DNA from 4 places in the Pseudomonas sp. LS2P72 genome. Region 1 is predicted to be linked to each of the others. Evidence: predicted binding sites of a transcription regulator. Region 1 holds the regulator's gene; each other region holds the start of a gene.
What was found. The regulator FliA, encoded in region 1, starts transcription of late flagellar genes. The targets are predictions, from matches to a motif close to CTAAAGTTTNNNNNNNNNNNGCCGNTAA.
Positions count from the first base shown of each region.

Region 2: the regulator FliA is predicted to act here: its motif matches at 5,190-5,217, upstream of flgM (flagellar biosynthesis anti-sigma factor FlgM).
Region 3: the regulator FliA is predicted to act here: its motif matches at 2,310-2,337, upstream of ACYZUA_RS27395 (Maf family protein).
Region 4: the regulator FliA is predicted to act here: its motif matches at 2,421-2,448, upstream of motA (flagellar motor stator protein MotA).

Region 1 is NZ_CM142708.1:2,261,941-2,269,726, reverse strand. Features, by position in the region: gene ACYZUA_RS10505 (protein-glutamate methylesterase/protein-glutamine glutaminase) at 1-646, opposite strand, end outside; gene ACYZUA_RS10500 (chemotaxis protein CheA) at 696-2,936, opposite strand; gene ACYZUA_RS10495 (protein phosphatase CheZ) at 2,974-3,762, opposite strand; gene ACYZUA_RS10490 (chemotaxis response regulator CheY) at 3,794-4,165, opposite strand; gene fliA (RNA polymerase sigma factor FliA) at 4,333-5,073, opposite strand; gene fleN (flagellar synthesis regulator FleN) at 5,070-5,900, opposite strand; gene flhF (flagellar biosynthesis protein FlhF) at 6,017-7,345, opposite strand; gene flhA (flagellar biosynthesis protein FlhA) at 7,357-7,786, opposite strand, start outside.
Region 2 is NZ_CM142708.1:5,315,119-5,322,904, forward strand. Features, by position in the region: gene flgE (flagellar hook protein FlgE) at 1-449, opposite strand, end outside; gene flgD (flagellar hook assembly protein FlgD) at 481-1,203, opposite strand; gene flgC (flagellar basal body rod protein FlgC) at 1,220-1,663, opposite strand; gene flgB (flagellar basal body rod protein FlgB) at 1,667-2,074, opposite strand; gene cheR (protein-glutamate O-methyltransferase CheR) at 2,437-3,264, opposite strand; gene ACYZUA_RS24450 (chemotaxis protein CheV) at 3,311-4,243, opposite strand; gene flgA (flagellar basal body P-ring formation chaperone FlgA) at 4,326-5,087, shown strand; gene flgM (flagellar biosynthesis anti-sigma factor FlgM) at 5,254-5,580, shown strand; gene ACYZUA_RS24465 (flagella synthesis protein FlgN) at 5,629-6,096, shown strand; gene ACYZUA_RS24470 (flagellar brake protein) at 6,188-6,934, shown strand; gene ACYZUA_RS24475 (MFS transporter) at 7,006-7,786, opposite strand, start outside.
Region 3 is NZ_CM142708.1:5,955,193-5,962,978, forward strand. Features, by position in the region: gene ACYZUA_RS27385 (YhdP family protein) at 1-13, opposite strand, end outside; gene rng (ribonuclease G) at 89-1,546, opposite strand; gene ACYZUA_RS27395 (Maf family protein) at 1,604-2,200, opposite strand; gene mreD (rod shape-determining protein MreD) at 2,402-2,893, opposite strand; gene mreC (rod shape-determining protein MreC) at 2,893-4,002, opposite strand; gene mreB (rod shape-determining protein MreB) at 4,181-5,218, opposite strand; gene gatC (Asp-tRNA(Asn)/Glu-tRNA(Gln) amidotransferase subunit GatC) at 5,433-5,720, shown strand; gene gatA (Asp-tRNA(Asn)/Glu-tRNA(Gln) amidotransferase subunit GatA) at 5,737-7,188, shown strand; gene gatB (Asp-tRNA(Asn)/Glu-tRNA(Gln) amidotransferase subunit GatB) at 7,199-7,786, shown strand, end outside.
Region 4 is NZ_CM142708.1:6,359,424-6,367,209, forward strand. Features, by position in the region: gene ACYZUA_RS29120 (hypothetical protein) at 1-92, opposite strand, end outside; gene motB (flagellar motor protein MotB) at 303-1,337, opposite strand; gene motA (flagellar motor stator protein MotA) at 1,501-2,352, opposite strand; gene ACYZUA_RS29135 (HDOD domain-containing protein) at 2,519-4,057, shown strand; gene ACYZUA_RS29140 (rhodanese-like domain-containing protein) at 4,100-4,915, shown strand; gene asd (archaetidylserine decarboxylase) at 4,934-5,794, shown strand; gene ACYZUA_RS29150 (lectin OAA family protein) at 5,851-6,252, opposite strand; gene ACYZUA_RS29155 (molecular chaperone) at 6,451-7,786, shown strand, end outside.

The DNA of each region.
Region 1 (7,786 bases):
CCGGTAATTGGGTCAGAACCCGCTGCAGGGCAACCGGGCCGCCCGTGGACGTACCGATGGCAACCAGTTTGTAGGCTTTGCGTTTCGGCGTTGGCGATGACGAGGCTGGCGCGTGCGTACGCGCCGGAATCGGAGCCGGTGCCGGACGCGCAGGCGCGCTGCTGCCATAGCTGCTGACGCTCGAAGGTGCAGGCGTCGGGGCGGGTGCGGCGACAGGTGCCGGAGCGCTGTAGGTGTTGGCGCGACGGTTACTGCGCGAAATGCTGAGAATCTTCTCGCACAGCAGTTGCTTGACCTTCTCCGGGTTACGGGAGATGTCTTCGAAATTCTTCGGCAGGAAATCCACCGCGCCGGCGTCCAGCGCGTCGAGGGTTACCCGAGCGCCTTCGTGGGTCAGCGAGGAGAACATCAACACCGGGGTCGGGCAGCGCTGCATGATGTGCCGCACCGCCGTGATGCCATCCATCATCGGCATCTCGTAGTCCATGGTGATCACGTCTGGTTTGAGGGCCAGCGCCTGATCAATCGCCTCTTTGCCGTTGGTCGCCGTGCCGACGACCTGGATGTTCGGATCCGCTGAAAGAATTTCCGAGACGCGGCGGCGGAAAAACCCCGAATCGTCCACCACCAGGACTTTAACTGCCATAAACACTCCGTTAGACGGAGCGAGGCTCAGTCGCCCCGCTCCACCAGAATCAAATACGCCGTGCGGCGTAACGCTTGAGCATGCTCGGAACATCGAGAATCAGCGCAATGCGGCCGTCACCGGTGATGGTGGCGCCGGACATGCCCGGGGTTCCCTGGAGCATTTTGCCCAATGGCTTGATGACCACTTCTTCCTGGCCTACCAGTTGATCGACGACGAAGCCGATCCGCTGAGTGCCCACCGAAAGGATCACCACATGGCCTTCGCGCTGCTCTTCATGAGCGGCGGAGGCGACCAGCCAGCGCTTGAGGTAGAACAATGGCAGCGCCTTGTCCCGCACGATCACCACTTCCTGGCCGTCCACCACGTTGGTGCGCGACAGGTCGAGGTGGAAGATCTCGTTGACGTTCACCAGCGGGAACGCAAACGCCTGGTTGCCCAGCATGACCATCAGCGTCGGCATGATCGCCAGGGTCAACGGGACCTTGATGACGATCTTCGAGCCCTTGCCCTTGGTCGAGTAGATATTGATGGTGCCGTTGAGCTGGGCGATTTTGGTTTTCACCACGTCCATGCCCACGCCGCGTCCGGAGACGTCGGAAATTTCGGTCTTGGTCGAGAAACCCGGCGCGAAGATCAGGTTGAAGCAATCGGATTCGCTGAGGCGATCCGCTGCATCCTTGTCCATCAAGCCTTTCTTCACGGCAATGCCGCGCAGAACATCGGCGTCCATGCCCTTGCCGTCATCGGAGATGGACAGCAGGATGTGGTCGCCTTCCTGTTCAGCGGACAGGATCACCTTGCCGCTGCGAGGCTTGCCCATCGCTTCGCGCTCAGCCGGCTCTTCGATACCGTGGTCGACCGAGTTGCGCACCAAGTGGACCAGCGGGTCGGCCAGGGCCTCGACGAGGTTCTTGTCGAGGTCGGTTTCTTCGCCGACCAGTTCCAGGTTGATTTCTTTCTTGAGCTGGCGAGCCAGGTCGCGAACCAGACGCGGGAAGCGCCCGAAGACCTTCTTGATCGGTTGCATCCGGGTCTTCATGACCGCGGTTTGCAGGTCGGCCGTGACCACGTCGAGGTTCGACACAGCCTTGGACATGGCTTCGTCGCCGCTGTTGAGGCCCAGACGGACCAAGCGGTTACGCACCAGTACCAACTCGCCGACCATGTTCATGATTTCGTCGAGACGCGCGGTATCGACCCGCACGGTGGTTTCGGCTTCGCTGGCCGGTTTTTCCGGTGGCGGCGCGGCTGGGGCACGGGCCGGAGCCGGTGCAGCAGCGGCAGGCTTCGGCGCTTCGGCTTTAGGCTCGGGCGCTTTGGCGACGGGTTTTGCAGCCGGTGCTGGCGCCTTGGCGACAGGAGCAGAAACCACTGCGCCAGTGCCAACCTCGGTGAACTTGCCTTTGCCGTGCAATTCGTCGAGCAGTGATTCGAACTCGTGATCTGAGATCAGATCGCCGCCAGCGGCTTTAGCGGTTGGAGCAGCCGGGGCCGGGACCGCAGCAATGGCCGATTCCAGCGCATCAACGGCAAAGTTGCCCTTGCCGTGCAACTGATCGAGCAGTGCTTCGAACTCGTCGTCGGTGATATCGGAGCTGTCGCCTGCCACTTTCGGGGCAGCCGGCGCGGCTGGCGCCGGGGCTACCGCATCGACGGCGAACTGGCCTTTACCGTGCAGTTGATCGAGCAACGACTCGAACTCGGCATCGGTGATTTCGTCGCTGGTCGGCGCGTTGCTGCTGGGCGCTGGCAAAGCTGCCGGGGCTTCTGCCTGAGCCTTGACGGCGTTCAGCGAGTCCAGCAGTTGTTCAAATTCGTTATCGGTGATGTCACCCGATTCGCTCTCGGCGGCAGGTTCGTCCACCACCTCGGCGACCGGTGCCGTTTCATCGGCGGTTTGCGGCTCGGCCAGACGGGCCAGAGCTGCCAGCAATTCAGGCGTGGCAGCCGTGATCGGGCTGCGCTCGCGGACCTCGGTAAACATGCCGTTCACCGCATCCAGCGCTTCGAGAACCACGTCCATCAGTTCCGAGTCGACGCGACGTTCACCCTTGCGCAGGATGTCGAACACGTTCTCGGCGATGTGACAGCACTCCACCAGCTCGTTGAGCTGGAGGAAGCCGGCGCCTCCTTTTACAGTGTGAAAACCGCGAAAAATTGCATTGAGCAAGTCCGCATCATCCGGTCGGCTTTCAAGCTCGACCAGCTGTTCGGACAGTTGCTCTAGAATCTCGCCGGCCTCAACCAGGAAATCCTGAAGGATCTCTTCATCGGCGCCGAAGCTCATTAAGGGGGTGCTCCTAAAGGTCTAAAAACCTAAAAACCTAAAATCCAAGACTGGATAGCAAATCGTCCACATCGTCCTGACCGGACACAACGTCTTCTCTTTTATCGGCATGAATCTGCGGACCTTCACCCTGAGATAGATGTTTTTGCGGATCTTTTTCTGCAAGCATCGCTTCACGGTCATGTTCGATGCCCGCAAAGCGGTCCACCTGACTGGCCATAAGCACGAGCTTGAGCAGGTTGCTTTCGACTTCGGTGACCAATTGGGTCACACGCTTGATCACCTGACCGGTGAGGTCCTGGTAATCCTGAGCGAGCAGAATGTCGTTGAGATTGCTCGACACCACGCGATTGTCTTCGCTGCTGCGTGTCAGGAAACCGTCGACTCGCCGGGCCAGCTCGCGGAACTCTTCAGCCCCGACTTCGCGACGCATGAACCGACCCCAGTCGGTGCTCAAGGCCTGGGCTTCGTTGCTCAGGCCGTTGACCAGCGGCGTGGCGTTTTCCACCAGGTCCATGGTGCGGTTGGCAGCGGCCTCGGTCAGCTTGACCACATAACCCAGACGCTCGGTGGCATCCGTGATCTGCGAGACTTCCTCGGCTTGCGGCATGTTCGGGTCAATCTGGAAATTGACGATCGCGCTATGCAGCTCGCGAGTGAGCTTGCCCACTTCCTGATACAGGCCACGGTCACGGGTCTGATTGAGCTCATGGATCAGTTGCACAGCGTCGCCGAACCTGCCTTTTTCAAGGCTTTCGACCAGTTCGACCGCGTGTTTTTTCAGAGTCGATTCGAAATCGCCCTGTGAAGACTCGTTATGCTCCATAGCTCCCCCCGTGGCGCAGTGGCTTCGCACATCAACCGATGCGTTCGAAGATCTTTTCAATCTTGTCTTTCAACGCCTGGGCCGTGAAGGGCTTGACCACATAGCCGTTAACACCGGCCTGGGCAGCCTCGATAATTTGCTCGCGCTTGGCTTCGGCCGTGACCATCAACACCGGAAGGTGCTTGAGTTTTTCATCGGCACGCACGTGGCGCAGCAGGTCGATACCGGTCATGCCGGGCATGTTCCAGTCTGTTACCAGAAAGTCGATGCTGCCGCTGTTGAGAACCGGAATGGCAGTAGTGCCATCGTCGGCCTCGACCGTGTTGGTGAACCCAAGGTCACGCAACAGGTTTTTAATGATCCGCCGCATCGTTGAGAAGTCATCAACGATGAGGATTTTCATGTTCTTGTCCAATTCGACCTCCAAGCAGTCTTAAACGCGCCCAGCACCTGGACGCGCCATTTCAATCAATCCGGCAAAGCACTCAATGACTGTCTGGAGCACAGCAGATCGGGGCCGGTACGGTTCAACACCCCACCCGCCGCGTTCGCAGTGTCCCCACACTGCCTTCAGCGCGCTCGCCACTCCCCCAAACGCCCCCGCAAACGGGCCGCGCACTGGCTGTGTAACTGGCTGACCCGAGATTCGCTGACCCCCAGGACCTCACCGATTTCCTTGAGATTCAACTCTTCGTCGTAGTACAGCGCCAACACCAGTCGCTCACGCTCCGGCAAATTGGCAATCGCGTCCGCCAGCGCTGCCTGGAAGCGTTCATCTTCCAGATCGCGTGACGGCTCCAGATGAGCACTGGCGCCATCCTCGTGCAGCCCTTCGTGTTCGCCGTCCTGCAACAGATCGTCGAAACTGAATAAGCGGCTGCCCAGGGTGTCGTTCAAAATCCCGTAATAATCGTCGAGACTCAATTGGAGTTCGGCCGCAACCTCGTGATCTTTAGCGTCACGGCCGGTTTTAGCTTCAATCGAACGAATTGCGTCGCTGACCATCCGGGTATTGCGGTGGACCGAACGTGGCGCCCAGTCCCCCTTGCGTACTTCATCGAGCATCGCGCCGCGGATTCGAATGCCCGCGTACGTCTCGAAACTCGCGCCTTTGCTGGCGTCGTATTTGGTCGACACTTCAAGCAGGCCGATCATCCCGGCCTGGATCAGGTCTTCGACCTGGACACTGGCCGGCAGACGCGCCAGCAAGTGGTAGGCAATGCGTTTAACCAGTGGCGCGTAACGCTCGATCAGCTCGTACTGCGCGTCACGTGCCGACTTCTTGTAGAGGTTGTAGCCACTGGATGTCATAGCACCGGTCCTGCGGTTTGTTGCACGAGGCGCTCGACGAAAAACTCCAGGTGCCCACGCGGGTTGGCAGGCAGCGGCCAGGTATCGACCTTCTGTGCAATGGCCTTGAACGCCAGTGAGCACTTGGACCGCGGGAAGGCTTCGTAGACGGCGCGCTGCTTCTGCACGGCCTTGCGCACGCTTTCGTCGTAAGGCACCGCGCCGACGTATTGTAAGGCGACGTCAAGGAAGCGATCCGTGACCTTGGTCAACTTGGCGAACAGGTTGCGACCTTCCTGTGGGCTCTGGGCCATGTTGGCCAGGACGCGGAAGCGGTTCATGCCGTAATCGCGGTTCAGCAGTTTGATCAGTGCGTAGGCATCGGTGATCGAGGTCGGTTCGTCGCAGACCACCAGCAAGACCTCCTGCGCTGCGCGAACGAAACTGACAACCGAGTCACCAATGCCCGCAGCGGTGTCGATCACCAGCACGTCGAGGTTGTCGCCGATATCGCTGAACGCCTGGATCAGGCCGGCGTGTTGCGCCGGGCTTAAATGAACCATGCTCTGTGTGCCGGACGCGGCCGGGACGATGCGGATGCCGCCAGGGCCTTGCAACAGTACGTCGCGCAGCTCGCAGCGGCCTTCGATCACGTCGGCCAAAGTACGTTTGGGTGTCAGTCCCAGCAGGACGTCGACGTTCGCCAGCCCCAGATCAGCGTCCAGCAGCATGACGCGCCGGCCGAGCTCCGCTAGAGCCAGGGACAAGTTCACTGACACGTTAGTCTTCCCGACGCCACCTTTGCCGCCGGTCACCGCGATCACCTGTACGGGATGCATGCTGCCCATGAATTTTCTTTACCTTGTCTTACTTAGACGGAGGCCACATTACTGGCTGCGCGTTCACGAACTGAACAATGCATGGCAGACCATCGATGTAGGTACAAAAACTGTTCATTAATACCTCAGCCGACCTGCTTGGTCGGGCTGTGGTAAATATCAGCGAACATGTCAGCCATGGCTTCTTCGCTGGGTTCTTCTTGCATTTGCACGCTGACGGCGCGACTGACCAACTGATGACGACGCGGTAGATGCAAATCATCCGGAATCCGCGGGCCATCGGTCAGGTAAGCCACCGGCAATTCATGACTGATGGCCAGGCTCAACACCTCGCCCAGACTTGCCGTTTCATCCAGTTTAGTCAGGATGCAGCCAGCGAGCCCACAACGCTTGTAACTGTGATAAGCGGCCGTTAGAACCTGTTTCTGGCTGGTGGTTGCCAACACCAGATAATTTTTCGATTTGATGCCACGACCGGCCAGGCTTTCGAGCTGCATGCGCAGTGCCGGATCGCTGGCCTGAAGGCCCGCGGTATCGATCAGCACCACGCGTTTGCGCAGCAAAGGCTCCAGCGCCTGAACCAGCGATTGGCCCGGATCGACATGCGTCACCGACACATTGAGGATCCGGCCCAAGGTCTTGAGTTGTTCCTGAGCACCAATACGGTAGCTGTCCATGCTGACCAGCGCGATATTCTGCGCGCCGTACTTGAGCACATAGCGGGCCGCGAGTTTGGCCAGCGTGGTGGTCTTGCCCATGCCGGCAGGGCCGACCATGGCAATCACGCCGCCCTCTTCCAGAGGCTCGACTTCCGGTGTGACGATCATCCGCGCCAGGTGTGCCAGCAACATGCGCCAGGCCTGACGAGGTTCTTCAATATCGGTAATCAGCGCGAGCAAATCGCGCGACAACGGGCCGGACAGACCGATGCGTTGCAGGCGACGCCAAAGGTTGGCCTGGGCCGGACGGCTGCCTTGCAGCTGATTCCAGGCCAGGGAGCCGAGTTGCACTTCCATCAGTTCGCGCAGACTGTTGAGTTCGAAACGCATCGAGTCGAACGCCCGCGGGTCGACGCCGCCGGTGGCAGGTGCCGCGGCCGGTGCAGGACGACGGGGTTCGGCGTAGGTCGGCTCGACCAGCGGCTCGGCGGCGGTCAGTGGCAGGCCGGCGAACAACTGGCGATTGGTGGACTTGTCGCTCTCGCCATCGCTGCGCAGGCTCAGTTCGGCCTGGGCGGTGACGATCCGCGATTGGGTCTTGCGCAGCTCGTCTTCGAGTTCCATGTTCGGAACGCGCGGAGCCAGCGCCGATAACTTGTAATCCAGGGCGGCCGTCAGCTCGACACCACCGGCGATCCGACGGTTGCCAATGATGGCGGCATCAGCGCCCAGCTCATCACGAACCAGCTTCATGGCCTGACGCATATCGGCGGCGAAAAAACGCTTAACTTGCATGAACCACTACCTCAGCCGTTGGGCCCTACTGTCGCAACGATGGTCACTTGCTTGTTGTCAGGAATTTCCTGGTAAGCCAACACATGCAAACCCGGGACTGCCAATCGGCCGAATCGCGACAGCATCGCGCGAACCGGACCGGCTACCAGCAGAATCACCGGTTGACCTTGCATTTCCTGACGCTGCGCCGCATCGATCAACGAGCGCTGCAGTTTCTCAGCCATGCTTGGCTCCAGCAGAACGCCCTCTTCCGAGCCTTGTCCTGCCTTCTGAAGACTATTGAGCAATATTTGTTCCAACCTTGGCTCCAGGGTGATCACTGGCAGCTCGGAGTCAGTGCCTACAATGCTTTGGACGATTGCGCGGGATACGCCGACGCGCACCGCGGCCACCAGCGCGGCAGTATCTTGACTCTTGCTGGCATTGTTCGCGATGGCTTCG
Region 2 (7,786 bases), 3.1 Mb from region 1:
GCCAGGTTCGACGTATCGACGCGCAGGTCAGTCAAAACGCCATTGAGGATCTTGCCATTGGCATCCACGCCATAACCCTGCAGACGCGCAGAACCATCGCTATTGGTGACGTAACCGTCCTTGTCGACCTTGAACGTACCGGCACGGGTGTAGGACATCGAACCGTTCTCGCTCAGCACGAAGAAACCGGAACCGTTGATGCCCATGTCCAGCACGTTGCCGGTGTTATTGACGTCGCCCTGGGTGAACTGCTGGGAAACGTTGGCCAGGCGCACGCCGTTACCGATGGTCTTGCTGCCGGAACCCAGCTTGGTGGCCGAGTAAACGTCTTCGAATTCCGCACGGGACGATTTGAAACCGGTGGTCGCGACGTTGGCGATGTTGTTGCCGGTCACGTCCAGTTGTTTGTTGGCTGCATAGAGACCGCTAAGGCCGATATTGAAAGACATATTCCACTCCTTTGTGCCGTGTTAGTCGGCTCTACATACCAATAGTTTGAACTTTGGACAGGGCGATGCTGCCCGCCCCGGCCAGGTTGAGCATCAACTCACCGCCGGTCTGGCTGATGGTCACGCTGTTGACGGTGGCCGGCAGGTACGTCACCAGCGAGGTCGCCTTGCCGTCGTAGGTCGCCGTAGCGCCGAAGGTATAGGTGCCCGCCTTGGCCACTTCGCCTGCATCGTTTTTGCCATCCCAGATGAAACTGGAAGTACCGGCTTTCTGGCTGCCCAGGTCGATGGTGCGGACAACCTTGCCATCGGCATCGGTGATCTTGACCTTGACCGGGTCTACCGACGCCGGTACGGCCATGGTGCCGGTGAAACTCTTGGAGGTATCGACCACCGCCTTGTCGGCCGGCGCAATAACCGAACGCCCGACCAGCGACGACGCCTGCAATGCCTGGGACGAGTTGTAATTGCTCGCCAGGCCACTCACGGTGGTGTTGAGCGTGGTGATGCCTTCCAGGCTACTGAACTGGGCCAACTGGGCGACGAACTCGCCGTTGTCCTGCGGTTCCAGCGGGTTCTGGTTTTTCAGTTGCGTTACCAGCAACTGCAGGAACGCGTCCTTGCCCAGGGCCTTTTTGCCGGTGGCGCTGTTCGTTGCCGCCGCCAGGCCGTCGGCACTGGTGTTGGTCTTGATCGAGGAGTTGGCCAGGATGTCCTTGAGGCTAATGCCACTGGTGGTATCGGTAACACTCATCTGAGTCGCCCCTTTATCACTGACCGAGGGTCAGGACCTTCTGCATCATGGTTTTGGCGGTATTCATCATTTCGGCATTGGTCTGGAACGAACGGCTCGCGGAAATCATGTCAGCCATTTCTTCCACCACGTTGACGTTCGGGTAGTAGACGTAGCCTTTGGCGTCGGCCGCCGGATGGTTCGGCTCGTAGCGCGCGTCCAGGTTGCTCTGGTCTTCGACCACGCCCAGCACTTGCACGCCTTGACCGGCCGCGTCCTGGTTCTGGAACAGCGAATCGCTGCCGCCGCTCTGGCTGCCCTGGAACATGGTGGCGAATACCGGGTGCCGTGCACGGTAGGTCTGGTCGATGCTCGACGAGACGGTCTCGGCGTTGGCGATGTTCGAGGCGACGGTGTTCAAGCGAGTGGTCTGGGCACTCATGCCGCTACCGGCGATGTTGAAAACACTGGCTAGAGACATGACTTACTCTCCACGAAGGGCTGACACCAGCCCTTTGAATTTGCTGTTGAGCAGGGTGAAGCTGGCCTGGAAGTTGACCGCGTTTTCCGCGTAGTTCGACTGTTCCAGTTGGGCGTCCACGGTGTTCTGGTCGATCGATGGTTGCATCGGCGTGCGATACAGCAGCGACTCGTCGCCATTGCCCAGGCCTTCGGCTTCGATATGACGGCTGTTGGTCTTGTTCAGGGCGAAAGTGCCGCTTCTGCTCTTCTCGTTCTGCTCGGCGAGCACTTTCGAGAAGTCCAGATCCCGAGCCTTGTAGTTCGGGGTGTCGGCGTTGGCGATGTTGTTGGCCAGGACTTCGGCACGCTGAGCGCGGAAGCCCAAAGCTTGTTCGTGAATACCGAGCGCTTTATCGAAGCTGATGCTCATGTCGGAAACCTTCGGGTGACCTGATTTTTCGTAACATGGACAAAGCAAGCGTCGTGCCAATCGAAAAAAGCCCGTAAACCGGGGCTTTGCGGGCAGTGGCAACGTGGCAATGCCAGAAAAGCGGCAACCGATTTCCGCCGCCTGCCGCTTTTCTGCCGCTTTCCCATGGGCAACACCTATCCCCTGTAGGAGCATGGCTTGCCCGCGAAGGCGGTGTGTCAGACAACATCATCATTGACTGACACACCGCCATCGCGGGCAAGCCATGCTCCTACAGGTGTTGCAGCGTCTATGAGGAATGAGCAGGCAAAAAAAAACGGGAGCCCCTGAGGACTCCCGTTTTTTTTGATGACGCCAACGAATCACTTCGCCTGGTAGATGATCCCCGGGCTGCACTGGACCATCTGGTAATGGTCCGGCAAACCGTTCAGCGCCTCGGAAGCACCGAGGAACAGATAACCGCCTGGCTTCAACGTGCTGTGAATGCGCAACAGGATGTCCTTCTTCACCTCGGCGGAGAAGTAGATCAGCACGTTGCGGCAGAACACGATGTCAAACTTGCCCAGCGCCGCGTAGCTGTCCAGCAGGTTGAACGAGCGAAACTCCACCCGGCTCTTGATCGGTGCCTTGATTGCCCAGCGCCCCGGCCCTTTCGGGTCGAAGTAACGTTGAAGGCGCTCGGGCGACAGGCCACGGCCGATGGCCAGGCTGTCGTACTCCCCGGTCTTGCAGTTGGTCAGCATGGTACCGGACAGGTCGGTGGCAACGATCTGCACGCCCATCTTCAGCTGGCCCATGTTCACGCGCTCGAACTCATCGATCGACATCGACAGCGAATACGGTTCCTGACCCGACGAACAGGCCGCCGACCAGATCCGCAGACGCTGGCCAGGAGCGGCCTTGATCGCTGCCGGCAGCACCTTGTTCTTCAAGACTTCAAACGGATAGGTATCACGAAACCACAGGGTTTCGTTGGTGGTCATGGCATCCACCACCATCTCGCGCAAACCGCTGCGCGGCTGGGTCTGGATGCGCTGGACCAGCTCACCCAGGGACTTGATGCCTTGCTGTTCCATCAGTTTGTTGAGACGGCTCGAGACCAGGTATTGCTTGTTTTCACCGAGCAAAATGCCACAGGCTTTTTCCAGGAAGACCCGGAACTGTTCGAAATCCAAATTACCCGTAGACAAAGATGCCGCCTCTTAAATCGTATTAACCGTTAGGGGCAAAAGGCCCCTAGCTGATGTCTGCTGCTTTGATCCGGTTGACTACCCGGGATGCCAGGTCATCAGGACGGAATTTGGCAAGGAAGTCATCGGCACCGACTTTCTTGACCATCGCCTGATTGAATACACCCGACAACGAAGTATGCAGGATGATGTGAAGCTTTTGCATGCGAGGGTCGCTGCGGATCGCGGCCGTGAGGGTGTACCCGTCCATCTCCGGCATCTCGATGTCGGAAATCATCATCAGGAACTCTTCTTCCGGCTTCTTGCCCTCGTCGACCAGCTTGCGCAGGTAATCCAGCGCTTGCCGACCGTCGTTCAACGCCACCACTTCGACACCGACCGTCTGCAGGCAACGGGTCACCTGCTTGCGCGCCACCGACGAGTCATCGACCGTCAGTACTCGCAAAGAGAGCGCCTTGTGCTGGGTTTCGACATCCACCACGCCAACGGAAATCGCTTCCGGGGTCGGCGCCACTTCTGCCAGCACTTTCTCGACGTCGATGATTTCGACTAACTGATTGTCGACCCGAGTCACAGCCGTCAGGTAATGATCGCGTCCCGTGCCCTTGGGTGGCGGATGAATCTCCTCCCAATTCATGTTGACGATGCGTTCCACTGACCGCACCAGGAAACCCTGGGTCTTGGTGTTGTACTCCGTGATGATCACGAAGGGATTGCTTTGATCTTTCAGCGCACCGGAACCGGTCGCCATGGCCAGATCAAGTATCGGAATGGTCGCCCCCCGAATACTCGCCACACCGCACACGACAGGACTGGATTTTGGCATCAGCGTCAGTTTGGGGCATTGCAGCACCTCCCGAACCTTGAACACGTTGATCCCATACAGCTGCTGGCCGTCGAGACGGAACAACAACAGCTCAAGGCGATTCTGCCCTACCAGTTGCGTGCGCTGGTTTACCGCATCCATTACACCAGCCATGCATAGACTCCTACACCAACGCTTAAGTGTGTTGCGACGCGCATTCATCACTAAACGGCACGGCGCTTGCTTTTTAACTCTTATGAACACAGAACCGACATTTTTCCGACGCCTGACATCAAACGCCCGCAAATTGCTTTGCGCGGTGTCGGCCGTCTGCCTGTTCAACGCTGGCTGCCCTGCCCTTGCTGACGCGGTTACCTTGCCTGACATGCTTATCGGCGTCACCCAGGGCTTTCTTGAATTCACCGTAGAAGACTATCTGGCCACCAGTCAAACGGAAGGCCGCTACGAGATCGAGGTCAAGCAGCTCGACCCACGGCTGCGCATGCCCATGTGCGACAAGGAATTGACAGCGTCCCTGGAGAGCCCGGCCACACCGCTGGGGCGTGTTACGGTCAAGGTGCGCTGCGAGGGCGCGTCACCCTGGACGGTATTCGTACCCGCTCAAGTGCGCCTGTTTCGCGACATTGTGACTACCACCCGACCGCTACGACGCGCCGGTATCGTCGAGCCCCAGGATGTGACCCTGCGCGAGCGTGACATCAGCCTGATCAGCCAGGGTTACCTGACTTCCGTCGACCAGGCGATCGGGCAGAAACTTACCCGACCAATGGTTGCCGACCAGGTCATGACCCTGGTGCACATGGAACAGGCAGAAGTCATCACCAAGGGCGACCAGGTGGTGATTACCGCCCGCAGTGGAACGCTCAGCGTGCGCATGCCGGGTGAAGCGCTGTCCAATGGCGGCTTGCGCGAACAGATCCGGGTGAAAAACCTCAACTCGCAGCGGGTCATCAAGGCGCAAGTCATCGCGCCCGGTCAGGTGGAAGTGGCCATGTAGAACTCTCTGTTTGTGAAGATGTGGCGCGCCACTCGACTGTTCCCTAGACTGTGCCCTATGCAGGGCAAGCGCTGACGCGCGCAAGCTCATTGATAATTGGGCCTAAAGTTTTTCCGGGTATGGCCGAAAACATGGCAAGCGTCCAAATACCCAGAGGTTTTTTGTCATGGTCATCGATTTCAGCCGTTTAAACAGTTCCTCGTCACTTACCGGTAGTACACGTACCAGCACCGCGAAGGAAACCGCCGAAGCCGGCAAACCCGCACCGCTGAATACCCCGGCCGAACAGGCCAGTACCGTCAAAAGCGGGGAATCGGTACATCTCAGCAATGAGGCTCAACAGTTGCAGAAGGTCACTGACAAGCTGCGCGATCAGCCTGCCGTCGACAACGCCCGCGTGGCCGAGTTGAAAGCAGCGATTGCCGATGGCAGCTACAAAGTCGACAGCAACCGTGTAGCCAGCAAACTGCTCAACTTCGAAGCCCAGCGCTAGGCCAAGGCCTGCGCCAGGCTTTTGGACGCTTAAAACCCAAGGCCAGCCATGCACGACACTAATTTACTGCAACTGATCACCGACGATTTCGCTCCAGCACAGCACTTGCTGGAGTTACTGCAAACCGAGTCCCTCGCCTTGCACGGTCGCGACATGCCACTGCTCGAAGAGATTCTGGCGCAGAAACAGGCATTGATCATTTTGCTCGATCAGCATGGCCGCAAGCGCAGTGAAATCCTCGCCAGCCTCAACCTGCCGACCAACCGCAACGGCCTGGAGCAACTTGCCAGCCATTCGAGCATTGGCGACCAGCTGCTGGAACAGAGCGATGTATTGACCGATCTTCTGGCTCAGTGCCAGGCGGCCAACGTCAAGAATGGCCAGTCGATCCTGGTCCAACAGGCCGCGACGGCCAATCAGCTGAAAATCCTCAACGGCGGCGAACCGCCAGCGCTCTATGATGCACGCGGATCAACCTCCATGCTTGCGAAGCCACGCCCGCTCAGTCAGGCTTGAGCCTGCTGAAAAGCGCGCACTATCAAGACGCGCAACATGCTGGCAATATGCTGGCCAGCCGTAGTCATATTTGTCTGGAGATTGATGAACCGTGTTCAATGCCTTAAGCGCGGAAGATGCTCCGCAGCCACCCAAGGTGCTCACCACGCCGTTGGAGATCTCCGGCAACCTGCGCCAGCTGCAAGACAGCCATGATCCGCTGATCATCACGTTCCATGAGCGCAGCCAGCGCTTCCAGAGCTATCTGGTGGACATTGACCGTGACAGCAACATGATTGCCCTGGACGAAATGATTCCCCGCGATGGTGAACGCTACCTGCTCGCCGGCGAACCGTTCAAGGTCGAAGGCTTTCACGACGGCGTACGTATTGCCTGGGAAAGCAACGGCCCGTTGACCATCGACGAATCCGGTGGCGGTCGCTGCTACCGTGGCGCCCTGCCCGCCGAGGTGGTTTACCACCAGCGTCGTAATGCATTCCGCGCAGCATTGAAGCTGGCACAACTGGTCAACGTCGATCTGGGCGGTGAAAAGCTCAAATCGCCGATCAGCGGCAAGCTACTGGACATCTCCGCCACCGGCTGCAAGTTACGCTTCGAAGGTGACATCACGGGCAGCCTGCAACTGGGCCAGGTCTATGACCGCTTCATCGCCGCCCTGCCCTTTGGCAACATGACGGCACCCGTCGAGCTGCGTTACCTGCACTTCGAAGAAAGAATCTCCACCACCTTCGCCGGCGTACGCTTTCACAACATGAGCGGGCTGGTGCAGCGGCAGGTCGAGCGGTTCGTCTATCAGCTTCAGCGCGAAGCGCGACGCTTCGACAAAGACGACATGTAATAAGACGCTTCAATAGAAAACGGGCAGCCCCTTGCGGTGACTGCCCGTTTTTTTATGCGTTGTTTTTATGCTTAAGGCCTGGCCTCGGTAAAACTTTGCTCGCGAGGTGCATCAGGGTCTTCGGGAGTTGGATCGGTTTCGGGCTCTGATTCGGGTTCCGCGTCCGGCTCAGGGTTGATCGGGTTCTGCATCTGTTCCTGAACCACCTGCTCATCGACCCGCGGGTCAAGGCAAGCCACCAACGGCGAACTCGACATACTGTCCGGCATGGCGACGTGATGCAGCGGTGCATCGTCGACCTGATGCAGGTTGGTTACCGCTTTCGGGCGAATCCGCCACACCAGCACCAACGCGAAGAAACTGAAAAAGGCATAGAGCATGTGGCTGCCGAACAGCTTCATCAGCACCCCTGCCACCAGCGGCCCGATACTGGCGCCGACACCGTAGGTCACCAACAGCATCGCTGTCAGGGACACCCGGCGATCTCCCTCGACGTGGTCGTTGGAGAACGCCACCGCCAGCGGATACAGGCAGAACATCACCAGCGAACAGAAGAACCCGGTGATAAACAAAATCTCCAGCGGTACCTGCTGCATGATTGCCAGCGGCAACGCGGTCAGCGCCAGGACCATGGCAAAACAACGGATCAACAGCGCCCGGTCATAACGGTCGGACAGCCAGCCCAACGGCCATTGCACCAGCAAGCCCGCAAAAATGCAGCTACCCATGAACAGACCGACCTGCTCCGTGGACAACCCCTGCTGCGAGGCATACAGCGGTGCCAGACCGTAGAACGAACCGATGATCAGCCCCGCCCCCAGCACCGTGCTCAACGACTGCGGCACGCGCTTG
Region 3 (7,786 bases), 2.7 Mb from region 1:
TCAGACGTTCCATGTCAGTTGGCTCCCATGGCAAAAATACTGCAAAAAGCTGAGGCCAGCCGTTCTAGCAGGGTGGAAAGACAGCGATTCAGAGCAGCACCACGTCGTATTGTTCCTGGGAATACATGGTTTCCACCTGGAACCGGATGGTGCGTCCGATAAAACCTTCGAGCTCGGCGACATTGCCCGATTCTTCATCGAGCAAACGGTCGACCACTTTCTGGTTTGCCAATACACGATAGCCTTCCGCCTGATAGGCGCGAGCTTCGCGGAGGATTTCGCGGAAAATCTCGTAGCAAACAGTTTCCGGCGTCTTCAGCTTGCCGCGGCCCTGGCAGCTGCTGCACGGTTCGCACAGCACTTGTTCAAGACTTTCGCGGGTGCGCTTGCGGGTCATCTGCACCAGGCCCAACTCGGTGATGCCGATGATGTTGGTCTTGGCGTGATCGCGTTCCAGTTGCTTCTCGAGCGTGCGCAGCACCTGACGCTGGTGCTCTTCATCTTCCATGTCGATGAAGTCGATGATGATGATCCCGCCCAGGTTGCGCAGGCGCAGCTGACGAGCGATGGCGGTCGCGGCTTCGAGGTTGGTCTTGAAGATGGTTTCTTCGAGGTTGCGATGACCGACGAACGCCCCGGTGTTGACGTCGATGGTGCTCATGGCTTCCGCCGGATCGACCACCAGGTAACCGCCGGATTTCAGCGGGACTTTGCGCTCCAGGGCTTTCTGGATTTCGTCTTCGACGCCGTACAGGTCGAAGATCGGCCGTTCGCCAGGGTAATGCTCAAGACGATCGGCGATTTCCGGCATCAGCTCGGCGACGAACTGCGTGGTTTTCTGGAAGGTTTCCCGGGAGTCGATCCGGATCTTCTCGATCTTCGGGCTCACCAGGTCACGCAAGGTGCGCAGCGCCAGGCCGAGGTCTTCATAGATCACACTCGGCGCGCTGATGGTTTTGATCTGCTCGTTGATCTGATCCCAGAGACGACGCAGGTAGCGAATGTCCATGAGGATTTCATCGGCACCGGCACCTTCGGCAGCGGTACGCAGGATGAAGCCACCGACCTCTTGAATGCCTTCTTTGGCCACGCAATCGGTGACCACTTGCTTGAGTCGTTCGCGCTCGGCTTCGTCTTCGATCTTCAACGAAATGCCAACGTGCGAGGTGCGCGGCATGTACACCAGATAACGCGATGGAATCGACAACTGAGTCGTCAGGCGTGCGCCTTTGGAGCCGATCGGGTCCTTGGTCACTTGCACCACCAGGCTCTGACCTTCGTGAACCAGAGCGCTGATGCTCTCGACCGCCGGGCCTTCGCGCAGGGAAATTTCCGAGGCATGAATGAACGCTGCGCGGTCCAGACCAATATCGACGAATGCCGCCTGCATGCCGGGCAATACCCGCACGACCTTGCCTTTATAGATGTTGCCGACGATCCCGCGCTTTTGCGTGCGCTCGACGTGGACCTCTTGCAGAACACCGTTTTCAACCACCGCCACGCGCGATTCCATCGGCGTGATGTTGATCAGGATCTCTTCACTCATGGCAGGGTCTCGTTCAGGCATGTTCACGATAATGGCCGCATCTTGTCAGTACGACGCTCAACGCGCGTTAAGGGTTTGCCAACAGGGTATGCCGAAATGGCCAAGCAGCTCAGCGGTTTCGCACAGCGGTAACCCGACTACCGCCGAGTAACTGCCATTGAGCCCGGCGACGAACACCGCGCCGAGTCCTTGAATGCCGTAGCCGCCGGCCTTGTCTTGCGGCTCGCCGCTGGCCCAGTAGGCCACCGCTTCATCGCGATTGATGTTGCGAAAACGCACCAGACTGCGCACCACCCGAGACTCGCAACGCTCACTCTCTCGCACCGCGATCGCCGTCAGGACTTCATGTTCACACCCGGACAACATCATAAGCATGGCGCACGCCTCGGCTTCATCAACCGGCTTGCCGAGTATTTTTCCGTCCAGCACCACGGCGGTGTCGGCGCCCAGCACGCAAAAATCTGCGTCAGACACGACAGTCCCCCGCCCGGCCTCGGCTTTGCCGCGCGCCAGGCGCTCGACATAAGCCGTCGGGGATTCATCTTCTAAAGGAGTTTCATCGATGTCCGCGCGGATGACGGAGAACGGCACGCCGATCTGCGTGAGCAGTTCACGCCGACGCGGCGAGCCTGAGGCGAGGTACAGCTGTTTCATCAAGACATCTCCCTGTTTAGTGCCCTGCCTCACAAATACTGTTCCTTTTTGGCGGCGCCTGTTGTAGCCATACTGCGTTGCCGCTCCTCGCCATAGCGAGCTATGACTCGTCGCGGCGCCTTGCCTGGCAACAACAGCCACTCGCCAAAAAGGAACGTATTTGCGAGGCAGGGCACCGGTACGGGCAAATGCCTGACCGAATTAGTTGATTTTGTAGCGTCGACGCAAACCGCGCAAACCGTAGCTGATCCATGGCCAGAGCAGTGCACTGACCAATGCCGGCAAGACCAGCGCCAGCGTCGGCTGACGATTGCCGGTCAGGGCGCTGAGCCATAGTTGAACAAGCTGCGCGAGGCCGAAGATCACCAGGATCACCAGGCTCTGTTGCCACATCGGGAACATGCGCAGGCGTTGTTGCAGCGCCAGCACCAGGTACGTGATCAACGTCAGGATCAACGCGTTCTGGCCCAGCAGCGTGCCATAAAGCACGTCTTCAGCCAGGCCCAGGCACCACGCGGTGACCATCCCGACTTTCTGCGGCATGGCTAACGCCCAGAACGCCAGCAGCAAGGCCAGCCACAGTGGACGGAGGATTTCCATGAATTGCGGCAGCGGCGAAACGCTGAGCAGCATGCCTATGGCGAATGTCAGCCAGATCATCCAGCCGTTTCGGGAGGCAGTAGCACCCACCATTATTCTCGTCCCCCAGTAGTAGCCGGCGCAGAGACAGGCGGTTTGGCAGCAGGCTTCACGGCAGCGGGCGGTTTAGCGGCCGCAGGTTGTGTCGCGGGCGGTTTGCTGGCGGCAGGTTTCGCAGGAGCAGGATGAGTTGCCGCAGGTTTAGGCGGGGTTGTGGCGGCAGGGGCAATCGTCGGCGCAACCGGCGCCACGGGCGCAGCAACAGCTGCCGGGACGAGGGCAGGTTTCGGCACGCTCGCAGGAATGATCGGTCCACCACCGTGCTGGTCCAAGGCTTCTTGAGCCTGGGCAGCATCGTTGGCGCGCTCTTCGGCTGTGCGGCCGTCAGTGAACACCAGCAGCAAGTAGCGGCTGCGGTTCAAGGCGGCGGTCGGTACGGCACGCACGATAGCGAACGGCTGACCGGAATCGTGGATCACTTCCTTGACCGTCGCCACCGGGTAACCCGCCGGGAACCGCTGGCCCAGACCGGAGCTGACCAGCAGATCGCCTTCCTTGATGTCGGCGGTATCGGCCACATGACGCAACTCCAGGCGTTCCGGGTTGCCGGTGCCGCTGGCAATCGCCCGCAGACCGTTGCGGTTCACCTGCACCGGAATGCTGTGAGTGGTATCGGTCAGCAACAGCACACGAGAGGTGTACGGCATCAACTCGACCACCTGGCCCATCAGGCCGCGGGCATCGAGCACCGGCTGACCGAGGACCACACCGTCGCGCTCACCTTTGTTGATGATGATGCGGTGGGTGAAGGGATTGGGGTCCATGCCGATCAGCTCGGCCACTTCGACCTTCTCGTTGACCAGCGCGGAGGAGTTGAGCAACTCGCGCAGCCGAACGTTCTGCTCGGTGAGGGCGGCAAGCTTTTGCATGCGGCCCTGCAACAGCAGGTTTTCGGTTTTGAGTTTTTCGTTTTCGGCGACGAGTTCGGTACGGCTGCCAAATTGGCTGGCCACACCCTGCCATAGCCGCTGCGGCAGGTCGGTGATCCAGTAAGACTGCATCAGTACCAGCGACATTTGGCTACGCACTGGCTTGAGCAGTGTGAAGCGGGCATCGACCACCATCAGCGCGACCGATAGCACGACCAGCACCAACAAGCGCACGCCCAGTGAAGGCCCTTTGGTGAAAAGCGGTTTAATAAGCCGCTCCTCCCAGGCAAATGTTCTCTTTATTCATACGGCATCAAACCGGCCTGGATGCAGACTGACAGAAGATAAACGCCAACAGGCAGCACCGCAAAGTGCTGCCTGCGCGCCAACAGCATAGATGCGTCGGGCGAGATCACTCGCTCGACAGCAGGTCCATGGTGTGTTTATCCATCATTTCCAACGCACGGCCACCGCCGCGAGCAACGCAGGTCAGCGGGTCTTCGGCAACGATCACCGGCAGACCGGTTTCCTGGGCCAGCAACTTGTCGAGGTCACGCAGCAAGGCGCCACCACCGGTCAGTACCAGACCACGCTCGGCGATATCGGAAGCCAGTTCCGGAGGCGATTGCTCCAGTGCACTTTTCACAGCCTGAACGATGGTGGCCAGGGACTCTTGCAGAGCTTCCAGCACTTCATTGGAGTTCAGGGTGAATGCGCGTGGAACGCCTTCGGCCAGATTACGGCCACGAACATCGACTTCGCGAACTTCGCCGCCCGGGTAGGCAGTACCGATTTCCTGCTTGATGCGCTCGGCAGTGGATTCGCCGATCAGGCTGCCGTAGTTGCGACGCACGTAAGTGATGATCGCTTCGTCGAAGCGGTCGCCGCCAACCCGTACGGATTCGGCGTAAACCACACCGTTCAGGGAGATCAGCGCGATTTCGGTGGTACCGCCACCGATATCGACAACCATCGAGCCGCGAGCTTCTTCAACCGGCAGGCCGGCACCGATCGCAGCGGCCATTGGCTCTTCGATCAGGAACACTTCACGGGCACCGGCACCGAGGGCCGATTCACGGATGGCACGACGCTCAACCTGGGTGGATTTGCATGGAACGCAGATCAGCACACGAGGGCTAGGCTGCAGGAAGCTGTTTTCGTGAACCTTGTTGATAAAGTACTGCAGCATCTTTTCGCAAACGCTGAAGTCGGCGATCACACCGTCCTTCATCGGACGAATGGCAGCAATGTTGCCCGGCGTACGGCCGAGCATGCGCTTGGCCTCGGTGCCGACGGCAACGACACTTTTCTGGTTACCGTGTGTCCGAATAGCCACAACCGATGGCTCATTCAGGACGATACCGCGCTCGCGCACGTAAATAAGGGTGTTGGCAGTGCCCAGGTCAATGGAAAGATCGCTGGAAAACATGCCACGCAGTTTCTTGAACATGGGAAAGGGACCCTAGGCAACGCGTGGGTAAAAAAGTGCGGCAAACTCTAACAACGACAGGGATTTTGGGCAAGGCGCCAATATGTTAAATTGGCCGCTTTTCTGTGCACCAACCCCCACAATCGCGGCCTTATGACCGTAGAAATGCGGTAGTGTTCCGACAATCTAACACACGGATAGCATCCGTTCTGTTTTCCTTCCACTGGAGAATCCCATGACGCTTGAACGCTCCGACGTGGAAAAAATCGCTCATCTGGCCTGTCTTGGCCTTAATGATGCCGATCTTCCACACATCACTTCGGCCCTGAACAGCATTCTGGGACTGGTCGACGAAATGCAGGCGGTCAATACCGACGGTATCGAGCCGCTCGCCCACCCACTGGAAGCCAGCCAGCGCCTGCGTGCAGACGTCGTGACCGAGACCAATCATCGCGAGGCCTATCAGTCCATCGCACCAGCGGTCGAAAACGGCCTGTACCTGGTTCCGAAAGTCATCGACTAAAGGGAAAGAGCCTGCAATGCATCAATTGACTCTGACCGAGATCGCCCGCGGTCTCGCCGATAAAAAGTTTTCTTCCGAAGAGCTGACCAAAACCCTGCTGGCGCGTATCGCCCAGCTCGATCCGCAGCTCAACAGTTTCATCAGCCTCACCGAAGACCTGGCGCTCCAGCAGGCGAAAGCCGCTGACGCACGCCGCGCCAATGGTGAGAGCGGCGCCCTGCTCGGTGCGCCGATCGCCCACAAAGACCTGTTCTGCACCCAGGGCATCCGCACCAGCTGCGGCTCGAAGATGCTCGACAACTTTAAAGCACCGTACGACGCCACCGTGGTCGCCAAGCTGGCCGCCGCGGGTGCCGTGACGCTGGGCAAGACCAACATGGACGAATTCGCCATGGGTTCGGCCAACGAGTCGAGCTATTACGGCGCGGTGAAAAACCCGTGGAACCTGGAACACGTTCCGGGCGGCTCGTCTGGCGGTTCCGCGGCAGCAGTTGCCGCGCGTCTCCTGCCGGCAGCCACTGGCACCGACACGGGCGGCTCGATCCGTCAGCCGGCCGCACTGACCAACCTCACTGGCCTGAAACCGACGTACGGTCGCGTTTCACGCTGGGGCATGATCGCCTACGCTTCCAGCCTCGATCAGGGCGGCCCTCTGGCCCGCACCGCCGAAGACTGCGCGATCCTGTTGCAAGGCATGGCCGGTTTCGACCCGCAAGACTCCACCAGCATCGACGAGCCCGTGCCTGATTACAGCGCGGGCCTCAACGGTTCGCTGCAAGGCCTGCGCATCGGCGTTCCTAAAGAGTATTTCAGCGCCGGTCTCGACCCGCGTATTGCCGACCTGGTTATGGCCAGTGTCGAAGAGCTGAAAAAGCTCGGTGCCGTGATCAAGGAAATCAGCCTGCCGAACATGCAGCACGCGATTCCTGCGTACTACGTGATTGCCCCGGCAGAAGCCTCTTCCAACCTGTCGCGTTTTGACGGCGTGCGTTTCGGCTACCGCTGCGAAGACCCGAAAAACCTGGAAGACCTGTACAAGCGTTCCCGTGGCGAAGGTTTCGGCCCGGAAGTGCAGCGCCGGATCATGGTCGGTGCCTACGCGCTGTCGGCCGGTTACTACGACGCCTACTACCTGAAGGCACAGAAAATCCGCCGTCTGATCAAGAACGACTTCATGGCTGCCTTCAATGAGGTCGACATCATCCTCGGCCCAACCACGCCGAACCCGGCCTGGAAACTCGGCGCCAAGAACAGCGACCCGGTTGCTGCGTACCTCGAAGACGTCTACACGATTACCGCCAACCTCGCCGGTCTGCCAGGCTTGTCCATGCCAGCCGGTTTTGTCGATGGTCTGCCGGTCGGCGTGCAATTGCTCGCCCCGTATTTCCAGGAAGGCCGTTTGCTCAACGTTGCGCACCAGTATCAGTTGAACACTGACTGGCACACCCGCACCCCAACCGGCTTCTGAGGAGAAACACATGCAATGGGAAGTCGTGATCGGGCTGGAGATTCACACCCAGCTCACCACCCGGTCGAAAATCTTTTCCGGTAGTTCCACCACCTTCGGTTCCGAGCCGAACACCCAGGCCAGCCTGGTTGATCTCGGTATGCCTGGCGTACTGCCGGTGCTGAACCAGGAAGCAGTGCGCATGGCGGTGATGTTCGGTCTGGCGATTGATGCCGAGATTGGCCAGCACAACGTGTTCGCGCGTAAGAACTATTTCTACCCGGACCTGCCGAAGGGCTACCAGATCAGCCAGATGGAATTGCCGATCGTTGGCAAAGGCCACCTGGACATCGCGCTGGAAGACGGCACGGTCAAACGCGTCGGCATCACCCGCGCGCACCTGGAAGAAGACGCCGGTAAAAGCCTGCACGAAGAATTCAGCGGTGCCACCGGCATCGACCTGAACCGTGCCGGCACGCCGCTGCTGGAAATCGTGTCCGAGCCGGACATGCGCAGCGCTAAAGAAGCCGTGGCTTACGTCAAGGCAGTCCACGCACTGGTGCGTTACCTCGGCATCTGCGACGGCAACATGGCCGAAGGTTCGCTGCGTTGCGACTGC
Region 4 (7,786 bases), 2.3 Mb from region 1:
GTTTCAAGAAGGTCGGAAGCACGGGCTTCGGTGTCGATGTACAGCGTCGGGCCGACGCTGAAGTTGCCTTGGAGCGGGTGGTACTTAGCCATGGGTCTAAACTCCGGATAATTTCGATAGATTTCATCTGTGGTTCGACCGGCTAAGATCGGTCACCGCGTTGGCAGCAACGGCGGAACTATAGACTGACGCTTGCACGAGGGAGAACCCCAGCGCGAAAATTCAGATCGTTCCTACAGCCGCCACCAACGCACAAACGACAGACACAAAAAAGCCGACATCACTGTCGGCTTTTTTATGGGTCACTGCTTCGGCGGTTCACCCGGTTTCGGCGCTGGATCTTCAAACAGATTCAAGCGCTCGCGAAGCTCATGCGCCGGCAACGGTTCCTTATCCACCGGCAACGCATTCGGATCGACCGGCGTGACGGGCACTTCGCCCGGGCCGCCCTGCCCTTGCGTTGGCGTTTGCTCCGGCACCGGTTCCGCACCTTGCGAACCTTCGATGGCACGCTGGGCTTTCTTGGTCAGCACCACGATGTCGATACGGCGGTTGACCGGATTGAATGGGTTCTCGCGATCGAACAGGGCCGACGAGGCATAACCGACGACCCGCGCCACCTGTGCATCCGGATAGCTGCCAGCGATCAGCGCACGACGTGCCGCGTTGGCGCGGTTGGCCGAGAGCTCCCAGTTACCGAAGTCACCCGTGCTCGAATACGGCTTGGCATCGGTGTGGCCGCTGATGCTGATCTTGTTCGGCACCGCTTTGATGGTGTCAGCCATGGCCAGCAGGATGTCTTCGAAGTACGGCTTCAGTCGGGCACTGCCCGAGTCGAACATCGGGCGGTTTTCGGCGTCGACGATCTGGATGCGCAAACCGTCCGGCGTGATCTCGAACAGGATCTGGTCTTTGAATTTCTTGAGTTGCGGGTTTTCTTCGACCTTGTTCTGCAGTTCTTGCAGCAACAGTTCGAGACGTTCCTTCTCGACCTGCTCGGCCATGCCTTCAACCTGCTCGGCGTCGATGGTCACCTTGTCCGGCTGCGGCTGGGATTTCACCTCGGGGTTGAGGGTGCTCTCCGGCGCCAGGGTCGGCGTGCCGCCCAGGTCGATGATGTACGGCGTACCGCTTTCGGAAAAACCGACCGGGTCCTTGAAGTAACCGGCGATGGCGATCTTCTGTTCAGGCGTTGCGGTGGACAGCAGCCACAGCACCAGGAAGAACGCCATCATCGCCGTTGCGAAGTCCGCGAAGGCGATTTTCCAGGCGCCTCCGTGGTGCCCGCCGGCGATGCGCTTGACGCGCTTGATGATTATCGGCTGGTTATTTTCCATGATCTAAGTGCCCTGTCTCACAAATACTGTTCCTTTTTGGCGGTGTCTGTTGTCGCCATACTGCGTTGCCGCTCCTCGCCATAGCCGGCTATGACTCGTCGCGGCGCCTTGTCTGGCAACAACAGCCACTCGCCAAAAAGGAACGTATTTGCAAGACAGGACACTAGCGACCGCGAACCGCTTGTTCCAGCTCAGCGAAGCTAGGACGGTGCGCCGGGTACAGAACCTTGCGACCGAACTCTACCGCCAGCGATGGCGGCATGCCGGAAGCCGAAGCCACCAGCGAAGCCTTGATGGCTTCGTAGACGTTGAGTTCTTCCTTGGCATCGTGGGCCAGGGAATGGGCCAGCGGACCGAAGAAACCGTACGCCGCGAGAATACCGAAGAAGGTACCGACGAGTGCCGCACCGACGTGCAGGCCGATGGATTTCTGATCGCCTTCACCCAAGGAAGCCATGGTCACCACGATACCGAGTACCGCCGCGACGATACCGAAACCGGGCATGGCGTCGGCAATGCCGTTCACCGCGTGGGATGGATGCTCGAGGTCTTCCTTGAGGCTGTAAAGCTCCATGTCGAACAGGCCTTCAAGCTCATGGGGAGCCATGTTGCCGGAGGACATGATGCGCAGGTAATCGCAGATGAACGCAGTCATGCGTTCGTCTTTGAGCACGGCCGGGTATTTGGCGAAGATCGGGCTCGCGGAGGCATCTTCGATATCGCCTTCGATGGCCATCATGCCTTCGCGGCGGCTCTTGTTGAGGATCTCGTAGATCAGGCCCAGCACTTCCAGATAGAACGTGTGGTTGAAACGCGAAGTGAACATGCCCAAGGATTTCTTGAGCACGTGCATGGTCATGTAACTGGGGTTGGCCTGGAGGAATGCACCGAGGGCCGCGCCACCGATAATCAACACCTCGAAGGGCTGAATCAGGGCGGCAATCTTGCCGTGGGAGAGCACGTATCCGCCGAGCACGCTCGCGAATACGACGATGATGCCGATAATTTTAGCCATAGGTAGGAGAGCACTTACTGAGTCGGGTTCAAGGTCATATTCGGAAGTTAAAAAATCTCTTCTTCTACTTATCGGCAAAACTGCGCCAGACTATAGCCAGTTCAGGCGAAAAGCCAATTTGGCCCGCTCCGGGCATAGGTAATGCAGACGATGATCGCGTCCAACCATGGCTAACGAAACGAACGTTCCAACTCCAAAACCGACCACTCTCGAAGGCTGGGTCAAGCTTCTCGATGGCGTGCGCTTGCCCGTTCCGCAAGCCAGTCATGACCGTGTCTGCAAGGCCATCGCCAACAGTCGCAGCTCCCTGCGCGATATCGCTGAACTGATACAGGACAGTCCCGCGCTGGCCTTGAGCGTGATTCGCGAAGCCAATCGTCACACCCATGGCAGCATGACCGAGCCTGCGGAAAACCTTGAGGTGGCGATCAATCGCCTCGGTTTGAAGCGCACCGAAGAACTGCTCAACCGGCTGCCTGCCCAGCCGCAATCGGAGATCCCGATCGCCCTGCGTCAGCTGCAGCTGATCAGCCAGCACGCGACCCAACAGGCCAACGGTTTTTTCGCCAGTCGCCTCGCGCGGCTGTGGCAGGACATCCACTGGGGCAGCCTGCTGTTTCTCTCGCCGCTCTGGCCGATGGCATTGACTCATCCGCAGTTGCTCGAAGAGTGGGAGCTGCGGGTCATGCATAAAGGCGAGTCGGCGAGCAAAGTCGAAAAGCAATTGTTCGGCGTTCGCTTGCTGGATATCTGCCTGGCGCTCGTGGACATCTGGCGCCTGCCGATCTGGGTGCATCAGGGCTATCGGCTGCTGCTCAACGAGCAGCGTGAGCTGGTGAAAGTGCTGCGCATCGCGCGCGACAGCGATCATCCATTGCGCCAGCAGAACCGCCTCGATGACGATCCGACCCTGCGCCGCTGGCTCAATCAACCGGCCAACACGGTGCTGCTGGCCAACGGTCTGGCGCTGTCGGCACAACAGGCCTGGGACAGTCCGCACAGTGAACGCTGGCAGTATCTGACCAGCCTTTACCTGCAAATGCCGATGGACGAAGTGCAGCAGCAGTTGCACCAACAGGCCGCCAACAGCGCCCGTCATCATGCAATGCCAGACCTTTGGCACCCGGCCATGTCGCTGATCTGGCCGTGGGGCATGAACCGTGTCCACGCCGGATTGCTGCCAGCCCCGGCACCGACGGCCGAAGACCTGGCGAAATGGCGCAGACAGTGTGCCGAGTTGCTGGTCGAGCCGAGTCGCTTCACCAATGCCATGCACCTGACCACGTCTGCCCGGGATGCTTTGGTTGCGTGCGGCATGCGTCGGGTGATGATCCTGATGGCCGACCGCACCCATGACAATCTGCGGGTGCACCAGACAGCCGGGCTGCCAAAAGAAGCGGCCGGCCTGAACTTCGCCGTCAGCCAGAGCACCGTGCTGCAACGTCTGCTCTCGCAACAAGCCCAAGTGCGCCTGACACCGGCCAACAACGCGCAATTTTCGGCCCTGTTGCCGGCCAGCCTGCGCTCACAGTTCGGCGGCGAACACTTGCTGTTGCGCTCACTGGTCAATAATGGTCGGGTGATCATGATTGTGGTGGCGGATCAGGGCGGCGGGCCGTTCTCGGAAATCACCGTGCAAGCCTTCGGCAAAACCGCGCAGTGCATCGAGAAAGCCCTGCACAGCTTTAGTCACCGCGGCCAATGACGCTGCTATACAATCCTCCCCTTTGTGTTCTGGAGACCTCACATGTCTGACTTCTCTGGCTTGCCGCTGGTGATCGAGCCGAGCGACTTGCTCGCCCGTCTCGACGCCCGCGAACTGGTTCTGGTGGACCTGACCAGCAGCGCCCGCTATGCCGAAGGGCATATCCCCGGTGCGCGTTTTGTCGATCCGAAACGCACGCAACTCGGTCAGGCGCCTGCGCCGGGACTGATGCCGCCGCAAGCGGCACTCGAAGCGTTGTTCGGTGAACTGGGACACAACAAAGACGCGATCTACGTGGTCTATGACGACGAGGGCGGCGGTTGGGCCGGGCGTTTTATCTGGCTGCTGGATGTCATCGGCCATAGCAAGTACCACTATGTCGACGGCGGCCTGAAGGCCTGGCTGGCAGAAGGCTTGCCCATGTCGATCCAGATCCCGGCCGCGGTCGGCGGCCCGGTTGCGTTGACCCTGCACGACGAACCCACTGCCACCCGCGAGTACCTGCAAAGCCGTCTCGGTGCCGCCGACCTGGCAATCTGGGACGCGCGTGGGCCGCTGGAATATTCCGGCGAGAAAGTCCTGGCGGCCAAGGCCGGGCACATTCCCGGCGCGGTCAATTTCGAATGGACCGCGGGCATGGATCAGACGCGCAACCTGCGCATCCGCACCGACATGCCGCAGATCCTGGAAAAACTCGGGATCAGCAAAGACAAAGAAGTGATTACCCACTGCCAGACTCACCACCGTTCTGGCTTCACCTATCTGGTGGCAAAATCCCTCGGTTATCCGCGGGTAAAAGGCTACGCCGGTTCCTGGGGCGAATGGGGCAACCACCCCGATACGCCCGTAGAGATTTAAGGTTTTTAAGGACAGTTAATGAATAAGCGTTTGTTTATCCTCAGCCAATACCTGCTGCCCCATCACCTGCTGTCGCGACTGGCCGGCTGCATCGCCGAATGCCGCGTGCGCTGGTTCAAGAATGCCTTCACCGCCTGGTTCGCCAAGCGTTATCAGGTGGACATGTCGCAGGCGCTGGTCGAAGACCTGACGGCCTACGAGCACTTCAATGCGTTCTTCACTCGCGCATTGAAAGACGGCGCTCGCCCGCTGGACGAGACGCCTGGCGCGATCCTCAGCCCGGCCGACGGTGCGGTCAGCCAACTTGGCCCGATCGAACACGGTCGCGTGTTCCAGGCCAAGGGTCACAGCTTCAGCGTGCTGGAATTGCTGGGCGGCGATGCGGCCAACGCAGCGCCGTTCATGGGCGGTGATTTCGCAACTATTTATCTGTCGCCGAAGGACTACCACCGCGTGCACATGCCGCTGGCCGGCACCCTGCGCGAGATGGTCTACATTCCGGGCCGGATCTTCTCGGTCAACCAGACCACCGCTGAAAACGTTCCGGAACTGTTCGCCCGCAATGAGCGTGTGGCGTGCATTTTCGACACCGAGCGCGGGCCGATGGCCGTGGTTCTGGTGGGCGCGATGATCGTTGCGTCGATCGAAACCGTTTGGGCCGGGCTGGTCACGCCGCCGAAACGCGAGCTGAAAACCTTCCGCTACGACGAAGCCGCCCGTGCGCCGATCCATTTGGAGAAAGGTGCAGAACTGGGTCGGTTCAAACTGGGCTCGACCGCTGTCGTGCTGTTCGGGCCTGATCAAGTGAAGTGGGCTGAAGAACTGGCGGCCGGTTCGCCGGTGCAGATGGGCCAGGGCATGGGGCTGGCAAAAGCCTGATCCCTGATCCGAACCCCGCGAACGTCTTCGCGGGGCCGGACATTTCGGTGGTGCCGTTACTCTATCTGTCCACGGAAGCCGATCGGCCCTTCGTTGGCGTAGGTATTGGTGCCACTGAGGTTTTTCCCTCCATCACTGGAGGTCACGCTCAACGCCACAACGTTCTGATTATCCCGGCCTCCGATGACCCATTTACCACCCGGATGCCACGGGGCATCGTTGCCGCCCCACTGATTTTCAACGTTGTACTGGTTCTGGCCCGTGCGCTGAGCCTTGAAACCAATGGGACCTTCACCCGCATACGTCATGGTGCCGGTGAAACTCTTCCCGCCATCGCTCGACTTGATCTCGATCGCGACAACGTTCTGGTTGTCCCGCGCGCCTAACACCCAGTCTCCGCCCGGATGCCAGGGTGCCGAACTACCGCCCCATTGATTTGCCACTACATATCTAGACATAAACTTCATCTCCTTGAAGTTACAAGAGACCTGCCCTGCGTAGGCAGCAGGCCGTACGACTGTGCGTATCCAGTCGCACGACTGTCAGATTAGTAGTACGCCCGGAGGGCATTCGACTGACAGACAAACGGTAGAAATCCATTAGCTGCTACAGTCAGGTCATCACTGCCCATTTACCGGTTGGAGTTTTTCCACGGCATGAGTGAGACCAGCCCCCACCTGTTGCTACGCGCGCCGATCCCGACGCAGTTGCGCCTGTCGTTCTGTGACGCTACCCCGCGTGATCTCAAGCGCTGGATCGCCAATCTACCCAAAGCCAATATCGGCGAAACCGCTCGCCAGCTGTATCAAGGCTTGAGCGAACTCAACCAGCTGCTCACGCCCAGCGACAATCGCCTGCAATTGCTCGAACTGCTGCGGCCCGAGGTGTATTACGTCTGCAAACACCTTGAGCAGCATTTCCTGCATCAGTCGATTGTCCTCGACGAGCGTTCCCGCAAGATCGCCAACCTCTGCCAGGCGCTGCAAAGTCACTTGGCCATTGGTTATAAACAGATCGTCGTGCGCATCACACCGAAATTCAGCAAGGACCGTGCGCCGCTGCTGACCCAGGCGCTGCAACGGGCGATTCATTGCCTGAACGGGCCGCTGATTCGCGCGACCAAACTTTATTGCCCGGTGCCGGAAGGCCTGTGGCTGGAGCTGCATCAGCTCTACCGGATCGCCTGCGCACACCGGCTCCAGCACACGACCGTGCGCGATGAGCTGGCCAGCCAGACGCAAAACCTGAGCGTCGAGCAGACTTACGTGGTCGCCTTGCTGCTGGGCGCCTCACGCTGCAACCAACTGCGTCAGCACCAGATTGCCCGGGTGGCCGAGGTGCTGGAGCCCTGGAGCCAATGGATCAAGCTGCAACCCGGCAAACCGGCCACAGGGCTGTTTGCCGTCATGCCGGATCTCGACACCGGACCGCGTTACCGCACCAAGTTCCGGGCCGAGCAGCAGGAGAGCTTATTGGGGATTGATCCGCAGCCGTTGGTCGCGGCGATTGAAGCTCATTTGCAACAAAATGACAGTTCATCACCGCTGCCCGTGCCAGCAGGGTTAAGCCTGGATACGTTGCAACACCTTCATGCCGCCTGGGGCCAGACCGCCGAGCGCAGTTTCCAGCGCACCGTCGGCCAAGGCACGCTGACCCTGTGTATAGGCATGAGCGCGCTGCACTTTTATCTGGGTGGGCAACGCTCATTCAGCGACATCCTGAAAAACCACGGCGCCCGGCCTGCACAGTTTTCGGTAACGTCAGTGGCCGGCCGGGAAAAGGACCAATGGCACCAGGCCTTCGACGCCGCTCCCCAAGGCAATGCAGACACGCTATTGCCTTACGAAGAGATCGAATACCCCCAGCTTCAGAATGACGACAGCCACGAAGCATCCGATCGTAATCAGCACTTCCCGACCTATGTCCTGTCAGTGGTCAATCACAGCCCCGGCGGATACTGCCTGGCCTGGCCCGCTGCTGTGCCGGCCGAGT